DNA from 3 places in the Micromonospora sp. NPDC048063 genome. Region 2 is predicted to be linked to each of the others. Evidence: riboswitches for the same ligand, from Rfam matches in the RefSeq annotation. Region 2 holds a riboswitch; each other region holds the start of a gene.
The links. A riboswitch is a leader RNA that binds a small molecule or an ion and turns the genes downstream of it on or off. The one in region 2 is predicted to bind cobalamin.
Positions count from the first base shown of each region.

Region 1 (6,219 bases), on a different contig from region 2:
CCTGCCGGTGACGGTGCTGGCAGTCGCCCAGGCGCCGTGGTTCGTCCTGTTCATCCGCGACGCCGTCGCCGAGAGCCTCCGCGACGACCACGTCCTCGCCGCCCGGGCCCGGGGCCTGCCCGGGCGCACCGTCCTGTTCGGCCACGCCCTGCGCACCGCGCTGCTGCCGTTCCTCACCCTCGTCGGCACCCACCTGCCGGAGCTGATCGGGGGTGCCGTCCTGGTCGAGACCGTGTTCTCCCTGCCCGGTCTCGGCGCGGTGACGGTGCAGGCCGCGCTGGGCAGCGACTTCCCGCTGCTGGCCGCGACCACCCTCGCCACCACCGTCGTGGTGCTGGCCGCGAACCTGGCCACCGACCTCGCCTACTCCGCCGCCGATCCCCGGGTACGCCTCGATGACTGACCTCGCCCGCCCCGCCCGCGTCCGGCGGCCGAAGCCGCGGGCCGGCCGCGCCGGTACCGCCGTCGCCTGGGCCGTGCTCGTCGGCGCGGTCGCCGCCTGCCTGCTCGCCCCCGTCCTGTGGCCGCTCGACGAGAGCGCCGTCGACCTGGCGCGTACCCGGCTCGCGCCCTCGGCCGCGCACCCGGCCGGCACCGACGACCTGGGCCGCGACGTGGCCCACCGCGGCCTCTACGGCCTGCGTGTCTCCCTGCTCGTCGGCGCGGTCGCCGCGCTCGTGGCGACCGTGATCGGTGGTTTCGTCGGGGCGGTCGCCGGCACCCTCGGCGGCTGGGTCGACCGGGCGCTGATGCGGGTGGTCGACACCATCGCGGCGCTGCCGCACCTGCTGCTGGGCATCTTCATCGTCGCGATGCTGCGCCCCAGCCTCGGCGCGGTGATCGTGTCGATCGGGCTGACGCACTGGCTGTCCACCGCCCGCATCGTCCGCTCCGAGCTGCTCAGCCTGCGCACCCGGCCGTTCGTCGACGCCGCGATCGCCGGCGGCGCCAGCCGCGCGCGGGTAATCACCCGGCACCTGCTCCCGCACGTGCTGCCCCGGCTGGCCCTGGCCACCACGCTGATGGTGCCGCACGCCGTCTGGCACGAGACCGCGCTGTCCTTCCTCGGTCTCGGCCTGCCCCCGCACCTGGCCTCCATCGGCAACATGATCAACGACGGGCAGCGCTCCCTGCTCACCGGCGCCTGGTGGGCCAGCCTCGTCCCCGGCCTGCTCCTCGTCGTCGTCACGCTGGCCCTGGCCACCCTCACCGGCCGGTGGCGCGACCGCCTCGACCCGCGCGTACGAGCGGAGCTGAACCTTTGACCACCACCCGCGAGCCCCACGCCGCCACGGCCGGCACCGCCGCCACCGGCGACGCCACGCCCGTCACGGTCGGCAGCGCCGCCTCCACGGTCGGCAGCGCGGCCGGTCCTCGTCCCGCCCTGCTGGAGGTCGACGGGCTGACCGTCCGCTTCCAGCTCCGTGACGCCGTGGTGCGGGCCGTCACCGACCTGCGCCTGACCGTCCACCCCGGCGAACTGGTGGCCGTGGTGGGGGAGTCCGGCTGCGGCAAGTCGGTGCTCGCCCACGCCCTGCTCGGCCTGCTCCCCGGCAACGCCACCGTCTCCGGCCACGCCCGGCTGCGCCCGCCCGGCGGGGACCAGGTCGACCTGATCGGCTGCACCGAGCGCCACCTCGCCCGCGTCGTACGCGGCCGCGCGGTCGGGCTGGTGCCGCAGAGCCCCGCCACCGCGCTGACCCCCGTACGCACCGGCCGGCGGCTGCTGGCAGAGACCCTGCGCGCCCACGGGCACGCCCGCCGCGACGCGCCCTCGGCGGCCGAGCGGGTCGCCGCCGACGTCGGGCTAGACCCCGCCGACCTCGACCGCTACCCCCACGAGCTCTCCGGCGGCATGGCGCAACGCCTGGCCACCGCCCTCGCGCTCGCCCCCGACCCGCCGCTGCTGCTCGCCGACGAACCGACCACGGGCCTCGACCGGCCCCTGGTCGACCACACCCTCGACCTGCTGCGCCGCCGCTGCGACGCCGGCAACGCCGTCCTGCTCATCACCCACGACCTGGCCGCCGCCCGCCGTGTCGCCGACACCGTCGCCGTCATGTACGCCAGCCGGGTCGTCGAGCGCCGGCCCACCGAGGCGCTGTTCGCCGCGCCCGCCCACCCCTACACCGCCGGCCTGCTCGACGCCCTGCCCGAGCGGGCGTTCCGCCCCGTGCCCGGCCACCCGCCGATGCTCACCGACCTGCCCGCCGGCTGCGCCTTCGCCCCGCGCTGCGACCGCGCCACCGACACCTGCCGCACGCCGCCCACCCCGGTCGTGGACGGCTCCGGCCAGGTCGCCTGCCACCACCCGCTGCCCGTCGGAGCGCCGGCATGACCACGACCACGGCCACCCGTCGACACCTCGGCCCGGAGGCGACCGCCACCGCGCTCGCCGCCCACCAGGTCACCGTCGCCTACGGTCGGCAGCGCGTCCTCGACCGCGTCGACCTGCACGTCGCCCCCGGCGAGACGGTCGGGCTGCACGGGCCCTCGGGCAGCGGCAAGTCCACCCTGGCCCGGGTACTCGCCCTGCTGCACGCCCCCGACGCCGGGCACGTCACCCTCGACGGCCACCGGGTCGCCGGAGTCCGCCACCGGCTGCCGGCGGCCGTCCGCACCCGCGTCGCGATCCTGTTCCAGAGCCCACGCGCCGCCACCGACCCGCGGCTCAGCCTCGCGGACATCGTCGCCGAACCGCTCCGCGCCACCGGCGTACCGGCCGAGCAGGCCAGGGCCCACGCGGCCGAGCTGGCCGACCTCGTCGGCCTCACCGCGGACCTGCTCGCCCGCCGCCCGCACGCGGTCAGCGACGGGCAGCTGCAACGGGCCTGCCTCGCCCGGGCGCTCGTGCACCGGCCGGCCTACCTGCTCTGCGACGAGGCCACCGCCATGCTCGACGCCTCCACCCAGGCCCACCTCGCCGCCGTCATCACCGACTACCAGCGGCAGCGCGGCGCCGGGGTCCTGCTGATCACCCACGACCCGGCCCTGATGGCCCGCTGGGCGACCCGGGTCGTCGACCTTCCGCCCCCGCCGGGAGCGTGAACCGCCGCGCGCCGCACCGTCCACAGTGGTGAAGCCGGCCGCTCCATGGCATTCGTCACCGTGGCATTCGGGGCCGGGCGCAGGCTAGGGTGACGCTGCCGTGGTGTTCGGGAAGCCGGTGGAAGACCGGTGCGGCCCTCGCCACTGTGATCGGGAAGTCCGCGGCCCTCGTCGTCAGAGGTCACTGGGCGTGTCGCACGCCTGGGAAGGCCGGCCACGGACGCACCTCCCGTCAGCCAGGAGACCGGCCACGGCACTGCGATGACCCGTCCACGAGGTGCTGGAAGGCGGTCCCGATGCGCGTGCGCGCTGTGCGGTCCACCCTGTCCCGGCGCGTAGCCGCGCCCCTGTCCGTCCTCCTCGTCCTGCTCGGCGCCTGCGCCACGGACGACGACCCCGCCCCGGCATCCGGCGCGCCGGCCACCCTGACCAACTGCGGCACGCCGGTCACCGTCGCCGCCCCGCCCCAGCGGGCGGTGACCCTGAACCAGCCCGCCACCGAGATCATGCTGGCGCTCGGCCTGGCCGACCGCATGGCCGGCACGGCGTACCTGGACGACGCGATCCTGCCGGAGCACGCCGCCGCGTACGCATCGGTGCCGGTGCTGTCCGGAAAGTACCCGGCCAAGGAGAAACTCCTGGAGACGGCGCCGGACTTCGTCTACGCCTCGTTCCACAGCGCCTTCGGCGACGAGGGCGTCGGCGACCGGGCCGCCCTGGCGGGGCTCGGCATCGGCACCTATCTCTCACCCGCCGGGTGCCCGAAGCCGCACCGGCCGGGAAAGCTCACCGTCGAGGACGTGTTCGCCGAGATCCGGGACGTCGCGGCCGTCTTCGGGGTGCCGGAGCGGGCCGAGACGCTCATCGCCGACCACCGCGCCCGGATCGCCGCCGCTGCCGCCAGGCTCGACGGCACGCGGGACGTCTCCGTGCTCTGGTGGGACGCCGGCACCGACGCCCCGAGCGTGGGCGCCTGCTGCGGCAGCCCCAACATGATCATGTCGGCGGTCGGGATCGGCAACGCCTTCGGCGACCTCGCCGGCGGCTGGGCCGACACCAGTTGGGAGAGCGCCGTCGCGCGCGACCCCGACGCGGTCGTGCTGGTCGACGCGACCTGGGACCCGGCCGCCGCGAAGCAGGCGTTCCTGGCCCGGCACCCCACCCTCAAGGACCTGCCCGCGGTGGCCGGGCAGCGGTTCGTCGTCATTCCGTTCTCGTCCACCACCGCCGGGGTGCGGGCGGTGCTCGGCGTCGAGGCGCTCGCCGCGGGGATGGCGCAGCTTCCCGCCCGAGCGGGCCGCTGACCGCCGTGGCGCGCCGTACCGCCGTGGCCCGCCGTCTCGCCGTGGCCCGCCGTCTCGCCGTGCGCGGTCGGGCCGGCGCGGATCCCGGCGCCACTGCCTCCGGGGTCCGGCGCGGCCGGCCCGTCCGTCCCGTCGGCACCGTCGCGCTGCTGGTCACGTTGCTGGCGGTGCTGGTCGTGTCGATCGGGGCGGCCGTCACCGTCGGGCCGGCCGACATCCCCGTGTCGACGGTCTGGGCCGTCGTGGCCGACCGCCTGGGCCTGGCCCACGCCGACGTGCCGCTGCTGCGCGAGCACATCGTCTGGCGGCTGCGCCTGCCCCGGGTGCTCGGCGCCGCAGTGCTGGGCGCCGGGCTGGCGGCCGTCGGGGCGGTGACACAGACCGTCACCCGCAACCCGCTGGCCGACCCGTACCTGCTCGGGGTCTCCTCCGGGGCGTCGCTCGGCGCGGTCGCGGTGCTCGTCCTCGGCGTCGGCGGCGGGGTCGCGGCGCTCACCGGGGGCGCCTTCACCGGCGCGCTGGCCGCGTTCGCCGTCGTGGCGGCGGTGGCCGGCCGGCGGGCCGCGCTGGCGCCCACCCGGGTGGTGCTGGCCGGGGTCGCCGTCGCGCAGCTGTGCGGGGCGGCGACGTCGTTCGTCATCGTCTGGGTCGCCGACCCGCACGCCACGCAGAGCATCACCTTCTGGCTCTCCGGCTCGCTGGCGCGCGTCGACTGGCCCGCCCTGGCCTGGGTGGTACCGGTGCTGGCCGCCGTGCTCGCCCTCGTGGCGGCGCACGCCCGCACGCTCAACGCCTTCGCCTTCGGCGAGGACGCCGCCGAGACCCTCGGCGTGCCCGTCACCCGGGTCCGGTGGCTGCTGCTGGTCGCCACCGCGCTGCTCACCGCGGCGCTGGTCGCCGTCAGCGGCGCGGTGGGTTTCGTCGGGCTGATCCTGCCGCACGCCGCCCGGTTCCTCACCGGCGCGGACCACCGGCGCCTGCTGCCCGTCGTCGTCCTCGCCGGCGCGATCTTCATGGTCTGGGTGGACACCGCCGCGCGGACCCTGTTCGCGCCCCGCGAACTGCCGGTGGGCGTGCTGACGGCGCTGCTCGGGGTGCCCGCCTTCGTGGTCCTGCTGCACCGGGCCCGGCCGGCAGAGTCGCGGCGACCCCGGGGACGGTGGGCCGGGTGCCGGAAGGCGGGCGACTGATGCTCGCCGTCACCGACGTGTCCTGGGCCGTCGCGGCCCGGCGGATCCTCGACGACGTCACCTGCGCCGTGCCGGCGGGCAGCCTCGTCGGGCTGCTCGGCCCCAACGGCTGCGGCAAGACCACCCTGCTGCGGATCGTCGCCCGGCTCGTCGCGCCCGACAACGGGCGGGTCACCATCGGCGGCGACGACGTCGCCACCCTGCCCCGCGCGGCGCTGGCCCGCCGCGCCGCGCTGCTCGCCCAGCACGCCGACACCGACCTGGACCTCACCGTCGAGGAGGTGGTGCTGCTCGGCCGTACCCCGCACCGCCGCTCGCGATGGTCGGACAGCGACGCCGACCGTGCCGCCGCGGCCGACGCGCTGGCCCGGGTCGACCTCGACGGGTACGCCGGCCGCCGCTGGCACACCCTCTCCGGCGGCGAACGGCAGCGGGTCCAGCTGGCCCGCGCGCTCGCCCAGCAACCGCACCTGCTGCTGCTCGACGAGCCCACCAACCACCTCGACATCGGCCACCAGTTGCAACTGCTGCACCTGGTCCGCCGCGCCGGGGTCACCACCCTCGCCGCGCTGCACGACCTCAACCTGGCCGCCATGTTCTGCGACACGGTGGTCGTCCTGGCCGCCGGCCGGGTCGTCACCGCCGGCCCGCCCGCCGAGGTCCTCACTCCCGGGCTG
Region 1 covers NZ_JBIDBG010000004.1:363,503-369,721, reverse strand. Annotated here, with positions in the region: gene ACGFZ2_RS13525 (ABC transporter permease) at 1-403, shown strand, start outside; gene ACGFZ2_RS13520 (ABC transporter permease) at 396-1,265, shown strand; gene ACGFZ2_RS13515 (ABC transporter ATP-binding protein) at 1,262-2,338, shown strand; gene ACGFZ2_RS13510 (ABC transporter ATP-binding protein) at 2,335-3,048, shown strand; cobalamin riboswitch at 3,133-3,316, shown strand; gene ACGFZ2_RS13505 (ABC transporter substrate-binding protein) at 3,345-4,352, shown strand; gene ACGFZ2_RS13500 (FecCD family ABC transporter permease) at 4,358-5,542, shown strand; gene ACGFZ2_RS13495 (ABC transporter ATP-binding protein) at 5,542-6,219, shown strand, end outside.
Region 1: another riboswitch for cobalamin. It lies ahead of ACGFZ2_RS13505 (ABC transporter substrate-binding protein); the one in region 2 lies ahead of bluB (5,6-dimethylbenzimidazole synthase).

Region 2 (6,219 bases):
CGCAGCCACCCACACCGGGACGACCGCGATCCCCCGCGACAGCACCACCCCGGGCGGCCACAGCGACGCGCCCACCACCCCCCGCCCGCTGGCCGGCGCCCACGCGGACACCACCCGCGACCCCCTAATCGGCCGCCACCGCCGCCCCTAACCCACCCCCGGACGCCCTCGTTGATCATGAAGTTGTTGCAGCGAAACGCCGATCAGGACGGCAACAACTTCATGATCAACCGGCGTGAGAGATCAACCGGCGTGAGAGATCAACCGGCGTGAGGGGTGGGGCGGTGTGAGGGAGGGGGTGGGGTGGGGTGGGTCAGGGGAGGCGGGTCTCCAGCATGCCGTTGACGATGCGGGTGGGCAGGACCTGCTGGTCGTTGCCGGACGGCCCGTGCACGACCTCGCCGCCGTTGAGCCGGAACGTGCTGCCGTGCCACGGGCAGACCACGCACGCGTGCCCGTCGATTTCCTGCACCTCGCCCTTGCCGAGCGGGCCGCTCTGGTGCGGGCAGCGCTCCAGCATCACGGTGACCTCGTCGCCGTGCCGGTAGAGGATCACCGAGACGTCGTCGATCTCCCGGGTGATCAGCTTTCGCTGCGGCAGGGCGGACATGTCCGCGATCGAGTGCCAGCCGTCGCTCATCCGGTGCAGCTCGGAGATGCTCTGGTTGACCTGCGCGCCCTGCTTGTACGCCAGGTGCCCGCCGATGTACGCCCCCGTGCTCGCGGCACTGAGCCCGAGGAAGCCGAGCGTACGGCCGAGGTTGTGCCGGCCGGTCATCCGGGCGGCCACGGAGCCGGCGTAGAACGCCAGGCCGATGCTGTTGGAGGCGGCGTGCACCAGGCCGATCCGGCGCTGGTCTCGGGCGAGGGCTGCCCAGTCGTTGAGCCCGGCGACCGCAGCCGGCAGGGCGCTGATGGTGCCCACCGCGCACAGCGTGGTGGCGGCGCGGCGCTGCCCCTGCATAAGGTCCAGCACGGCCGTGCTGAGCCACGCGCCGACCGGCACCTGCACCATCGCCGGGTGCAGCGGGTGCCCCAGCCAGACACCGTGCAGCAGGTCGCGAACGCGCCTTGGGCGGAGGGTGGCCTGGACGGCCCGCTGCAACCGGTCGCCGATCCGGTCCAGCGCGGAGGCCTGCTCGATCTTCGTCATGAGTGCTCGCACCCGTACCGACTTCCCGGCAGGAGCGACCGCAAACCGGTATCCGGTGACGGATCCGCAGCGGTGCGTGACGAGGTTTCTGCCGGCCCGGAACCAGGCGCGCCCGGCCGGATGGGCCCAGCCCTTCCGCGGTGGTGAGGTCAGCGGTCCGGCGACGTCCAGCGGTCGTGGTGGATCGCCTCGGCCAGCGGGCGCTTCTGCCGCCAGCCGTGCCGGGCCAGGTCGGGCACGGCCTCGAAGTGGGTGACCGGCCCGAGGCAGAGCCACGCCACCGGCCGTACGCCGTCGGGGATGCCGAGCAGCTCAGCCAGCCAGGGCTCCCGGTAGAACGACACCCACCCGACGCCGAGCCCCTCGGCGGTGGCGGCCAGCCAGAGGTTCTGGATGGCGAGGCAGGCCGAGTAGAGCCCGGTGTCGGCGATGGCGTGCCGCCCGAGCACGGCGGCGCCACCGCGGGCCGGGTCGTAGGTGACCACCACGGACAGGGTGGACTCCAGCACCCCGTCGATCTTGATGCGGGCGAACCGCTCGGCCGCCTCCCCGTCCAGGGTGGCGGCGAAGGTGTCCCGCTCGGCCTGGACGTGCTCGTGGAACCGGCGCCGCAACTCGGGGTCGCGGACGAGTACGAAGTCCCAGGGCTGGGAGTAGCCAACGCTCGGCGCGGCGTGCGCCGCGGTCAGGACGCGGTGCAGCGTCTCGTCGGGCACCGGTGCCCCGGTGAACTGGCCGCGGACGTCCCGGCGGCGATGAATGACGTCGTAGAGATCCAAGGCAGGCTCCCGCTGCGCTCGGCCCACGCTCGGGGCGTGGGCACCTGACCGCGAGGCCGGTCTTCGGACTCCCGGATCGACGCCTGGCCGTCCGCCTTCCCGGCCCGTGCGGGCCAGTGGCTGCGCTCTCGCGCGTGGACGGTGGCTCCCCGGTCACCGCGGCGGGCCCGTGCCGGATTCGCACCGGCTTCCCGATTCTCCCCGCTCGCGCGGGGCACCTCACATGATCGTGCCGCCCGGCATGCTAGCGCCGCGCCAACCGGACCGGCGCTGCTGGGCCAGTCGGACGCCTGCGTCCGCCGCCCCGCCGCCGCCCGACCGGACCCGTGAGGGCCGGACCCGTGAGGGACCGGACCCGCCAGGGACCGGACCGCCACCCGGATCCGCCACCCGGCCGGACCCGCCAGGGCCGAACCCGCCAGGGGCCGGACCCGCCGGGGATCGGACCGCCGCCCGGATCCGCCGGCCGGGCGGGGAAATCCGGTCGCGGGCCGCGCCGTCCGCGACCAGTGTGGTCCGGGTGTACGCACTCGCCTCCCGCCCGCTGCCGGCCGGCCACCCGGCGGCCCGACTGACCGTCGCCCTCGGCCGACCCCGGGCCGTGCCGCCACCGCTGCTGATGCTGCTGGGCATGCTCTCCACCCAGGTCGGTGCGGCCGTCGCCAAGCAACTCTTCGGCAGCACCAGCGCCGGCGGTACGACCACGCTGCGGCTCGGCTTCGCCGCGCTGATCCTGCTGCTCGTGGCCCGGCCCGGGCTGCGGCTGGGCTGGCGCGCCGCCGGCCTGGTCGGGGCGTTCGGGCTCACCCTGGCGCTGATGAACCTCGCCTTCTACGCGGCGCTGCACCGGGTGCCGCTCGGCGTGGCGGTCACCATCGGGTTCGCGGGGCCGCTGCTGGTGTCGCTCGCCGGCAGCCGCCGGCCCGCCGACGTGGCGTGGGCGGTCCTGGCGGGCGGCGGGGTGCTGCTGATCAGCGGGCTCGGCGGGACCGGGGTGGACCGGGTGGGGCTGCTGTTGTGCGTCGCCATCGCGGTCGGCTGGGCCGGGTACGTGCTGCTCGGCAAGGCGGTCAGCGCCCGCGTGCCGGGCAGCCGGGGCCTAGCGCTGGGAATGGCCGTCGCCGCGCTCGCCGTACTGCCGTTCGGGGTCGCCGGCAGCGGCACGGCGCTGCTCGACCCGTGGACCCTCGCGCTGGGCGTCGTGGTGGCACTGCTGTCGTCGGTGCTGCCGTACTCGGCCGAACTGGCCGCGCTGCGCCGGATGCCGGCCCGGGTCTTCGCGATCCTGCTCAGCCTGGAGCCGGCGATCGGCGCGCTGGTCGGGCTGGTCCTGCTGGGCGAGCTGCTGGCCTGGCCGCAGGCGGCCGGGGTGGCGTGCGTGGTCGGCGCCGCGCTGGGCGCGACCCTGGTCCGGCCCGGCGCCGCGAAGGCGCGCTGACGCCCCCTGGCGCCGTCGGCACCACCGGGGCATGCTGTGCCGATGGGCGTACGCGTCGAGCACGACGGGCCGGTGACCACGGTGATCCTGGACCGCCCGGCGGCCCGCAACGCGGTCGACGGGCCGACGGCCCGGGCCCTGGCCGACGCGTTCCGCGCCTTCGAGGCCGACCCCGACGCGGCGGTGGCCGTGCTCTGGGGCGCCGGCGGCACGTTCTGCGCGGGGGCCGACCTGAAGGCGATCGGCACCCCGAGCGGCAACCGGGTCGAGCCGGAGGGGGACGGCCCGATGGGCCCGACCCGGATGACGCTCGGCAAGCCGGTGATCGCCGCGATCTCCGGTCACGCCGTGGCCGGCGGGTTGGAGCTGGCGCTCTGGTGCGACCTGCGGGTCGCCGAGTCCGACGCGGTCCTCGGGGTGTTCTGCCGGCGCTGGGGGGTGCCGCTGATCGACGGGGGGACGGTCCGGCTGCCCCGGCTGATCGGCGAGAGCCGGGCGATGGACCTGATCCTCACCGGCCGGCCGGTGCCGGCCGAGGAGGCGTACGCGATGGGGCTGGTGAACCGGCTGGTCGCCCCGGGTGAGGCGCGGGCGGCGGCCGAGCGGCTGGCGGCCGAGATCGCCCGGCACCCGCAGACCTGCCTGCGCAACGACCGGGCCGCCGTGCTGGCCGGCACCGGCCAGCCGGAGCCGGCGGCGCTGGCGACCGAGCTGGCGTACGGGATGGGCTCGCTCGCCGCCGACGCGGCGGCCGGGGCGGCCCGGTTCGCCGCCGGCGCCGGGCGGCACGGCGCGGCCGTCTAGCGCGGGCGCGGCGGCGCGACCGTCTAGCGCAGGTGCCGCAGCGCGTCCTCGATGGCCCGGTGGAACGTCGGGTAGGCGTAGATCATGTGCCGGAGCCGGGCCAGCGGCACAGCCGCGTGCACCGCCACCACCAGCCCGGAGAGCACCTCGCCGCCGGCCGGCCCGACCGACGTCGCGCCGATCAGCACGCCCTGGTCGGCGTCGGCGACCAGCTTGACGAAGCCCTCGTTGCCGCTCCGGTGGATCCAGCCGCGCGCCGACGACGGCAGCTCGGCGAGGCCGACCTGCACGTTGATCCCGCGCTCGCGGGCCTGCCGTTCGGTGAGGCCGACCGCGCCGATCTCGGGGTCGGTGAAGGTGACCCGGGGCAGCGCGCGGTAGTCGGCGCGCGGCACCGCGCCGGCGGAGGCGCCCGACCCGGTGGTGCCGGACGCGCTGACCGCGCCGGCCGCGCCGCCCGTCACGCGGGCGGTGCCGCTGGCGTCCGGCCCGCCGTCGGCGCGCCGGGCGTGGTCGAGCACGTCGGCGACGACGATCCCCGCCTGGTACATGGCGACGTGGGTGAACGCGCCCTCCCCGGTGACGTCGCCGACCGCCCATATCCCGTCGGTGACGCGCAGCCGGTCGTCGACGGCCAGGTACCGCTGGCCGGCGTCCACCCCGACGGTGTCCAGGCCCAACTCGTCGAGGTGGGCGCGGCGGCCGGTCACCACCAGCAGCCGCTGCCCGGTGAACTCCGCCCCGTCGGCCCCGTGCAGCGTGAAGCCGCGCCCGTCGTGGCGGACCCGCTCCGCCCGTACGCCGGTGTGGATCTCCACCCCGTCGGCGCGCAGCGCGGCGGCGGCCACCTCGGACGCCTCCGGCTCCTCGACCGCGAGCACCCGGTCCGCCGCCTCGACGACGGTGACCCGGACGCCGAACCTGGCGAACACCTGGGCCAGCTCCAGGCCGATCGCGCCGCCGCCCAGCACCAGCAGCGACTCCGGCAACTCCTCGACCTCGATCGCCTGGCGGTTGGTCCAGTACGGCGTGTCGGCCAGCCCGTCGACGGGCGGCACGGACGGCTTGGTGCCGGTGCCGAGCACGATCCCGTGCCGGGCCTGGAAGACCCGCTCGCCGACCCGGACCCGGCCGGGGCCGTCGAGGCGGGCGCTGCCCCGGACGAACCGGCCGCCCTTGCCGGTGAAGCGTTCCACGGCGACCGTGTCGTCCCAGGTGTCGGTGGCCTCCTCGCGGATCCGCTTCGCCACGGGCGCCCAGTCGGGCCGGACCTGGGCGGTGCCGGCGAGCCCGTCGACCCGGCGCGCCTCGGCGATCGCGTTGGCAGCCCTGATCATCATCTTGCTCGGGATGCACCCCCAGTACGGGCACTCCCCGCCGACCAGGTCACGCTCGACGCCGACGACGGTCAGCCCGGCCTCGGCGAGCCGCCCGGCCACCTCCTCGCCGCCGACCCCGAGCCCGACCACGACCACGTCCACCAGTTCCGGCTCCGCCATCCCGCCAGCATTCCGCACCACCCGGTCTCCGACCACCCGGCCGGCGCGATATTCGCTGCCCGGGTGGTCGTCGGCCGCCTACGGTGGCCGGATGCGCGCCCGCTTCTCCGCCGTCCACGACTGCTTCGCCGACCTGCTCGCCACCGGCCGGGAGACCGGGGCCGGCCTGGCGGTCTGGTACGACGGGGAGCCGGTCGTCGACATCGTCGGCGGGGAACGGTCGCCGGGGCGGCCGTGGCTGCCGGAGACGCTGGTGAACGTCTACTCGGTCGGCAAGCCGGTCGCCGCGCTCTGCCTGCTGATGCTGGTCGACCGGGGCCGGCTCGACCTGGACGACCCGGTCTCCGCGCACTGGCCCGGCTTCCGCACCCCGGCCACCGTCCGGCAGGTGCTCACGCACACCGCCGGGCTGCCGGCCTTCCCGGTGGCCCGGCCCGCCGCCGCGATCGCCGACTGGGATCTGCTCTGCGCCGACCTCGCCGCCGCCGGGCCGGAGTGGCCGCCGGGTTCCGTCGCGGGCGAGCACGCCTGGACGTACGGGCATCT
Region 2 covers NZ_JBIDBG010000029.1:27,453-33,671, forward strand. Annotated here, with positions in the region: gene ACGFZ2_RS33225 (Rieske 2Fe-2S domain-containing protein) at 314-1,153, opposite strand; gene bluB (5,6-dimethylbenzimidazole synthase) at 1,303-1,932, opposite strand; cobalamin riboswitch at 1,969-2,169, opposite strand; gene ACGFZ2_RS33235 (DMT family transporter) at 2,453-3,370, shown strand; gene ACGFZ2_RS33240 (crotonase/enoyl-CoA hydratase family protein) at 3,413-4,174, shown strand; gene ACGFZ2_RS33245 (dihydrolipoyl dehydrogenase family protein) at 4,198-5,673, opposite strand; gene ACGFZ2_RS33250 (serine hydrolase domain-containing protein) at 5,765-6,219, shown strand, end outside.

Region 3 (6,219 bases), on a different contig from region 2:
CAGGCCCCGGTCGGCCGCCTCGAGCAGCCGCTCGGTGATGCCGCGCAGCGCCCACGGGTTCGACTGCTCCAGGAACTCCCGGGTGGTCTCGTCGAAGACGTACGCGGCGGCCAGGTGCTCGTACATCCAGTCGTCGACGACGCCGGCGGTGGCGTCGTAGCCGAACAGGTAGTCCACGGTGGCGGCCAGCTCGAACGCGCCCTTGTAGCCGTGCCGGCGCATCGCGGCGATCCACTTCGGGTTGACCACCCGGGCCCGGAACACCCGCCGGGTCTCCTCGCCGAGGGTGCGGGTACGCACGTCGTGCGGCATCGCCGAGTCGCCCACGTACGCGGCCGGGGCGGCGCCGGTGAGGTGACGGACCATCGCCACCATCCCGCCGTGGTACTGGAAGTAGTCGTCGGAGTCGACGATGTCGTGCTCGCGGGTGTCCTGGTTCTTCACCGCCACCGCGATCCGGGCGAAGGAGCGTTCCATGTCGGCGCGCGCCTCCCGCCCGTCCAGCCCCCGGCCGTAGGCGTAGCCGCCCCAGACGGCGTACACCTCGGCGAGGTCGGCGTCGCTGCGCCAGTTGCGGGAGTCGATCAGCGGCAGCAGCCCGGCCCCGTACGCGCCCGGCTTGGAGCCGAAGACGCGGGCGGTGGCCCGCCGCTCGTCGCCGTGCTCGGCGAGGTCGGCGGCGACGTGCGCGCGGACGAAGTTCTGCTCGGCGGGCTCCTCCAGGGCGGCGACCAACCGCACCGCGTCGTCGATGAGCGCGACCACGTGCGGGAAGGCGTCCCGGAAGAAGCCGGAGATCCGCACGGTGACGTCGACGCGGGGGCGGCCCAGCTCGGCCGGCGGCACCACCTCCACGCCGGTGACCCGGCGGGAGCGGTCGTCCCAGGTGGGACGGCAGCCGAGCAGCGCGAGCACCTCGGCGACGTCGTCGCCCTGGGTGCGCATGGCGCTGGTGCCCCAGACGGTCAGGCCGACGGAGCGCGGGTACTCGCCGGTGTCGGCGAGGTGCCGGGCGAGCAGCGAGTCGGCCAGGGCCACCCCGACATCCCAGGCGTTGCGGCTGGGGATCGCCTTGGGGTCGACGGAGTAGAAGTTCCGGCCGGTGGGGAGCACGTTGACCAGGCCCCGGGTGGGCGAGCCGGACGGGCCGGGCGGCACGAACCGCCCGTCGAGCGCACCCACCACCCGGTCGATCTCGTCGGTCGTACGGTCCAGCCGGGGCACCAGCTCGGTGGCGGCGAAGCGGAGCACGGCGGCGGCGTCCGGGACGGCCCGGCCGGTGACCTCCTCGACCACGGCGTCGACCTTGTCGGCGTCCCAGCCGAGGGTCTCCATGCCGACGACCAGCCGGCGCGCGAGGGCCTCGATCAGGTCGACGGCGTCGGCGGCGGTGCCGGCCGGCCCGTCGACGGTGTCGGTCAGCGCCTCGGGCACGGCCAGCCGCTCCCCCGGCGCGGCGAGCAGCGCCTGCTCGTCGAGCCCGTACGCGGCGGCGAGGGCCTGGCGCAGGCCGGGCAGGGCGCGGGCGCCGCCCCAGACCTGCGGGGCGCGCAGCACGGCGAGGACGAGGTTGACCCGGGGCTCGCCGGTGGGCGCGGCGGCGAGGATGTGCAGGCCGTCGCGGATCTGCACGTCCTTGACCTCGCAGAGGTACCCATCGAGGTGCAGCACGAAGTCGTCGAAGTCCTCGGCGGCCGGCATGTCCTCGGCGTGCAGGTCGTGGTGCAGCTCCGCGGCGCGCACCAGGGCCCAGATCTGCGCCTGCACGGTGGGCACCTTGGCGGGGTCGAGCGCCTGCACGGTGGCGTACTCGTCGAGGAGTTGCTCCAGCTTCGCCAGGTCGCCGTACGTCTCGGCGCGGGCCATCGGCGGCACCAGGTGGTCGACGACGACGGCGTGCGCGCGGCGCTTGGCCTGGGTGCCCTCGCCGGGGTCGTTGACGATGAACGGGTAGACCAGCGGCAGGTCGCCGAGGACGGCGTCGGGGGCGCAGTCGGCGGCCAGCCCGAGGCCCTTGCCGGGCAGCCACTCCAGGGTGCCGTGCTTGCCCAGGTGCACCACCGCGTCCGCGCCGAAGCCGCCGTCGGTGGCGGGCGCGGCCAGCCAGCGGTACGCGGCCAGGTAGTGGTGGCTCGGCGGCAGGTCCGGGTCGTGGTAGATGGCGATCGGGTTCTCGCCGAAGCCGCGCGGCGGCTGGATCAGCAGCACCACGTTGCCGAAGCGCAGCCCGGCCAGCACGATGTCCCCGCCGTCGGTGTAGAGCCCGCCGGGCGGCTCCCCCCAGTGGGCGAGCATCCGCTCCCGCAGCTCCGCCGGCGCCTGGTCGAACCAGCGCCGGTACGTCGCCCCGGGCACCCGCGCCTCGGCGGCGGCGAGCTGTTCCGGGGTGAGCCACTCGACGTCGTGCCCCCCGGCGGCGATGAGGGCGTGGATGAGCGCGTCCCCGTCGTCGGGCACGGGGGCGTCGCCGAGGTGGTAGCCGGCCTCGGCGAGGGCGGCGAGCAGCCGGACCGCCGAGGCCGGGGTGTCCAGGCCGACGGCGTTGCCGACCCGGGAGTGCTTCGTCGGGTAGGAGCTGAGCACGACCGCGAGCCGCTTGTCGGCGTTGGGCACGTGCCGCAGCCGGGCGTGCCGCACGGCGATGCCGGCCACCCGGGCGGCCCGCTCCGGATCGGCGACGTAGCTGGAGAGCCCGTCGGCGTCGATCCGCTTGAACGAGAACGGCACGGTGACGATCCGGCCGTCGAACTCGGGGACGGCCACCTGCATCGCGGCGTCCAGCGGGGACAGTCCGGCGTCGCTGCCGGCCCACTGCTCGCGGGTGCTGGTGAGGCAGAGCGCCTGGATCACCGGCACGTCGAGGGCGGCGAGCGCGCCCACGTCCCAGGCGTCCTCGTCGCCGCCGCCGGAGGCGTCGGCGGCGACCGTGCCGCCGGCGGCCAGCACGGTGACCAGCAGGGCGTCGCAGCCGGCGAAGAGGCCCAGCGGGCCCGCGCCGGCGGTGAGGCCGCGCAGCGAGCCGCAGAAGATCGGCAGCGGGTTGCCGCCGGCCGCGTCGACGGCGTCGGCGAGGGTGTCGACGAAGCCGGTGTTGCCGGCGAGGGAGTGCGCCCGGTAGAAGACGATCCCCACGGTCGGCCGGTCGGGCCGCGCGGGACGGTCGCCGTGGACGCCGTACGTCGGGGTCGACGCGGGCGGGGCGAACCCCTCGCCGGTGAGCAGCACCGTGTCGGAGAGGAAGCGGGCGAGCTGGGCGAGGTTCTCCGGGCCGCCCTCGACCAGGTAGGCCAGCGCCTGGGTGGCCACGCCGGCGGGGACGGTGGAGGCCGCCATCAGGTCCGCGTCCGGCGCGGCCTCGCCGCTGAGCACGACCGTGGGCACGCCGGAGGCCAGCACCGTGGCGAGCCCGTCCGGCCACGCCTGCCGGCCGCCGAGCAGGCGTACGACCGCGAGGTCCACGCCGTCGAGCAGCGCGGGCACGGCGTCGGCGGCGACCCGGGCGGGGTTGGCGAGTCGGTAGTCGGCGCCGCTGGCGCGGGCGGCGAGCAGGTCGGTGTCGGCGGTGGACAGCAGCAGGATGCGCACGGACGGCTCCGGAGAGTGACGCCCGGATCGACGCGAGGACGATCGGGCGGTACGAGGGGTGGGCGCGGTTCAGCGGGTACGGCGGGCCGGGAAGCGGCTCACCGGCGGGCCGACGGGGTCGGGCGGCGCGGTGCGGGCGTCAGGGACGGGCGACGCGCCCGACCGCTGCGGGACGACCGGGGGCGGGCACACCACGGTCGGCCGGACGCGCGCCGCGGCGGCCGGACGGGGCTGCGGAAATACGGCTGCTCGCCGGCGCGCTGTGGCGGCCGGGCACGATGCGACGATGATCGTCGATGGCGGAGACGCGGTGCGTCATCGGGTCCTCCTCGGGTGTCCACGCCCTGGGGTCACTCCCGACGGCCGAAGTATCCTGGCTCCCGGATCGACGCTCACCCCCGGTCTTCCAACCGCGCACGCACGGCCGTGACTCACGAGGGGGGATCGCTCCCCGGTGACAGTGGCGGGACCGCGCCGGAATCACACCGGCTTCCTTCACTGCCGTCAGGCCGCGAATGCTGCCACACCCCCGGTCCCCAGGTCAACGCGACGGGATCGGACGCCGGCCCCGCCGGGCCGGCGCGGCGCGGCGCTCACGACGGTCGACCGAACCTCACCGGTCGGCGAGCCCCGACTCGTAGCCCGCGATCACCAGTTGCGCCCGGTCGCGGACGCCCAGCTTCGTCAGCAACCGGCCGATGTGCGTCTTGACGGTGCCCCGGCTGAGGTGCAGGTGCTGCTCGATCTCGGTGTTGGACATCCCACGGGTGATCAACGTCAACACCTCCCGCTCCCGTGGGGTCACCCCGTCGAGCCGTCCCGGCACCCGTCGGGCCGCCGGCATCCGGGTGAACTCGGCGATGAGCCGACGGGTGACGCTGGGGGCCAGCAGCGCCTCGCCCGCGGCGACCACCCTGATCGCGTCGAGCAGCCGTACGGGGGACGTGTCCTTGAGCAGGAAGCCGCTCGCCCCGGCCCGCAGCGCCCGGTACACGTAGTCGTCGAGGCCGAAGGTGGTGAGGACGAGCACCCGGGGCGCGTCCCGGCCGGCGGTGACCTGCTCGGTGGCGGTGATGCCGTCCATCTCGGGCATCCGGACGTCCATCAGCACCACCTCGGGCGAGTGCGTCCTCGCGAGTTCGACGGCCGCCCGCCCGGTGCCCGCCTCGGCCACCACGGTCATTCCCGGGGTGGCATCGACCAGCAGCCGGAGGGTGCCGCGCAGCAGCACGTCGTCGTCGGCCAGGAGCACGCGTACGGGCTCACCCATCGTCCGGCACCGCCGGGGTGAACGGCAGCCGGGCGCGCACGGCGAAGCCGCCGCCGGGCTCGACGCCGGCCGCCAGGGTGCCGCCGTGCATCACGGCCCGCTCGCGCATGCCCCGCAGCCCATGGCCGGGCGGCCCGACGGCGCGCCCCGACCCCCCGTCGTCGACGACGGCGACGGCCAGCGCCCCGGGCTCGACCGCCACGGCGAGCCGACAGCGGGTCGGGCCGGCGTGGCGCAGCACGTTGGTGAGTGCCTCCTGCACGATGCGGTACGCCGAGGCCTGCACGGCCGCGGGCACCCGGGTCAGGTCGGTCGCCCGGTCGACGTCGACGGTGACACCGGCGGACCGGACGGCCTCGACCAGCCGGTCGAGTTCGGCGAAGCTCGGCGCGGTGTCGGCCGGGTCGCGCAGCGCGCCGAGCACGACCCGGATGTCGTCGAGCGCGCTCCGGCTGACCCGCTCGATCGTGCCCAGGGCGGCCCGGCCCTGCTCGGGATGGCTGTCCGCCAGGTGGTTGGCGACGGCCGCCTTCATGGCGATCAGGCTGAGGCTGTGCCCGACCACGTCGTGGATGTCCCGGGCGATGCGCAACCGTTCCTCGGCCACCGCCTGGTCGGCACGCGACGCGGCGAGTTGGGCGACGTGACGTCGACGGGCGCGCACCGCGCGGGCGAGCGCCCACGAAGCGGCGACGACGGTCGCGGCGTAGAGCAGGACCGGGACCGGCGTGGCGGCGAACGACTCCTCCCCCGCCCGGGTCGGGACGATCGGCAGCCCGGGGACCGTGCCGCCCGCCAGCCCCGCGCCCGTGAGGGCGGCCAGCACCACGACGAGCGCCGACACGCCCTCCCGGGTGGAGGTGACCAGCGCGACCGGGTAGAGCGCGAACGCGACCGCGAACACCACCGCGTCGCCGGCCGCCCCGACGGCGACCGCCACCGCCCCCGCCGGCACCACGACGGCGAGCACCGGCGCCGGCCAGCGCCGGCGGACGGCGAGCGGAGCCCCGAACAGCACCGCCAGGCCACCGGCGAGCGCCGGGGCGCCGGGCGTCCGGAACACCGTGAGGAGCACGAGGGCGACGCCCACCAGCGCGTCGAACGCCATCAACTGCCGCAGCCCGAGCCGCCCCGAGGTGACCACCGGATCACCGTATCCACCGGCCGGCCGCCGGGCGTCGGACCACGGTCCGATCCCGGGTTCGGACCACGATCCGATGTGCGGGGTCCGCGACCGGCCGAGACTCCGACCATGATCACGCGACTCCTCGTCCTGGCCGGTACGGTGGCGCTCGCCGGGTCGCCCGCCCCGGCAGCCCCGGCCGCGCCCCCGGTCGGGATCGACGCCGCCGCCGTCGACGCCG
Region 3 covers NZ_JBIDBG010000001.1:99,818-106,036, reverse strand. Annotated here, with positions in the region: gene cobN (cobaltochelatase subunit CobN) at 1-3,585, opposite strand, end outside; cobalamin riboswitch at 3,952-4,081, opposite strand; gene ACGFZ2_RS00515 (response regulator) at 4,199-4,855, opposite strand; gene ACGFZ2_RS00510 (sensor histidine kinase) at 4,848-5,999, opposite strand; gene ACGFZ2_RS00505 (serine hydrolase domain-containing protein) at 6,108-6,219, shown strand, end outside.
Region 3: another riboswitch for cobalamin. It lies ahead of cobN (cobaltochelatase subunit CobN); the one in region 2 lies ahead of bluB (5,6-dimethylbenzimidazole synthase).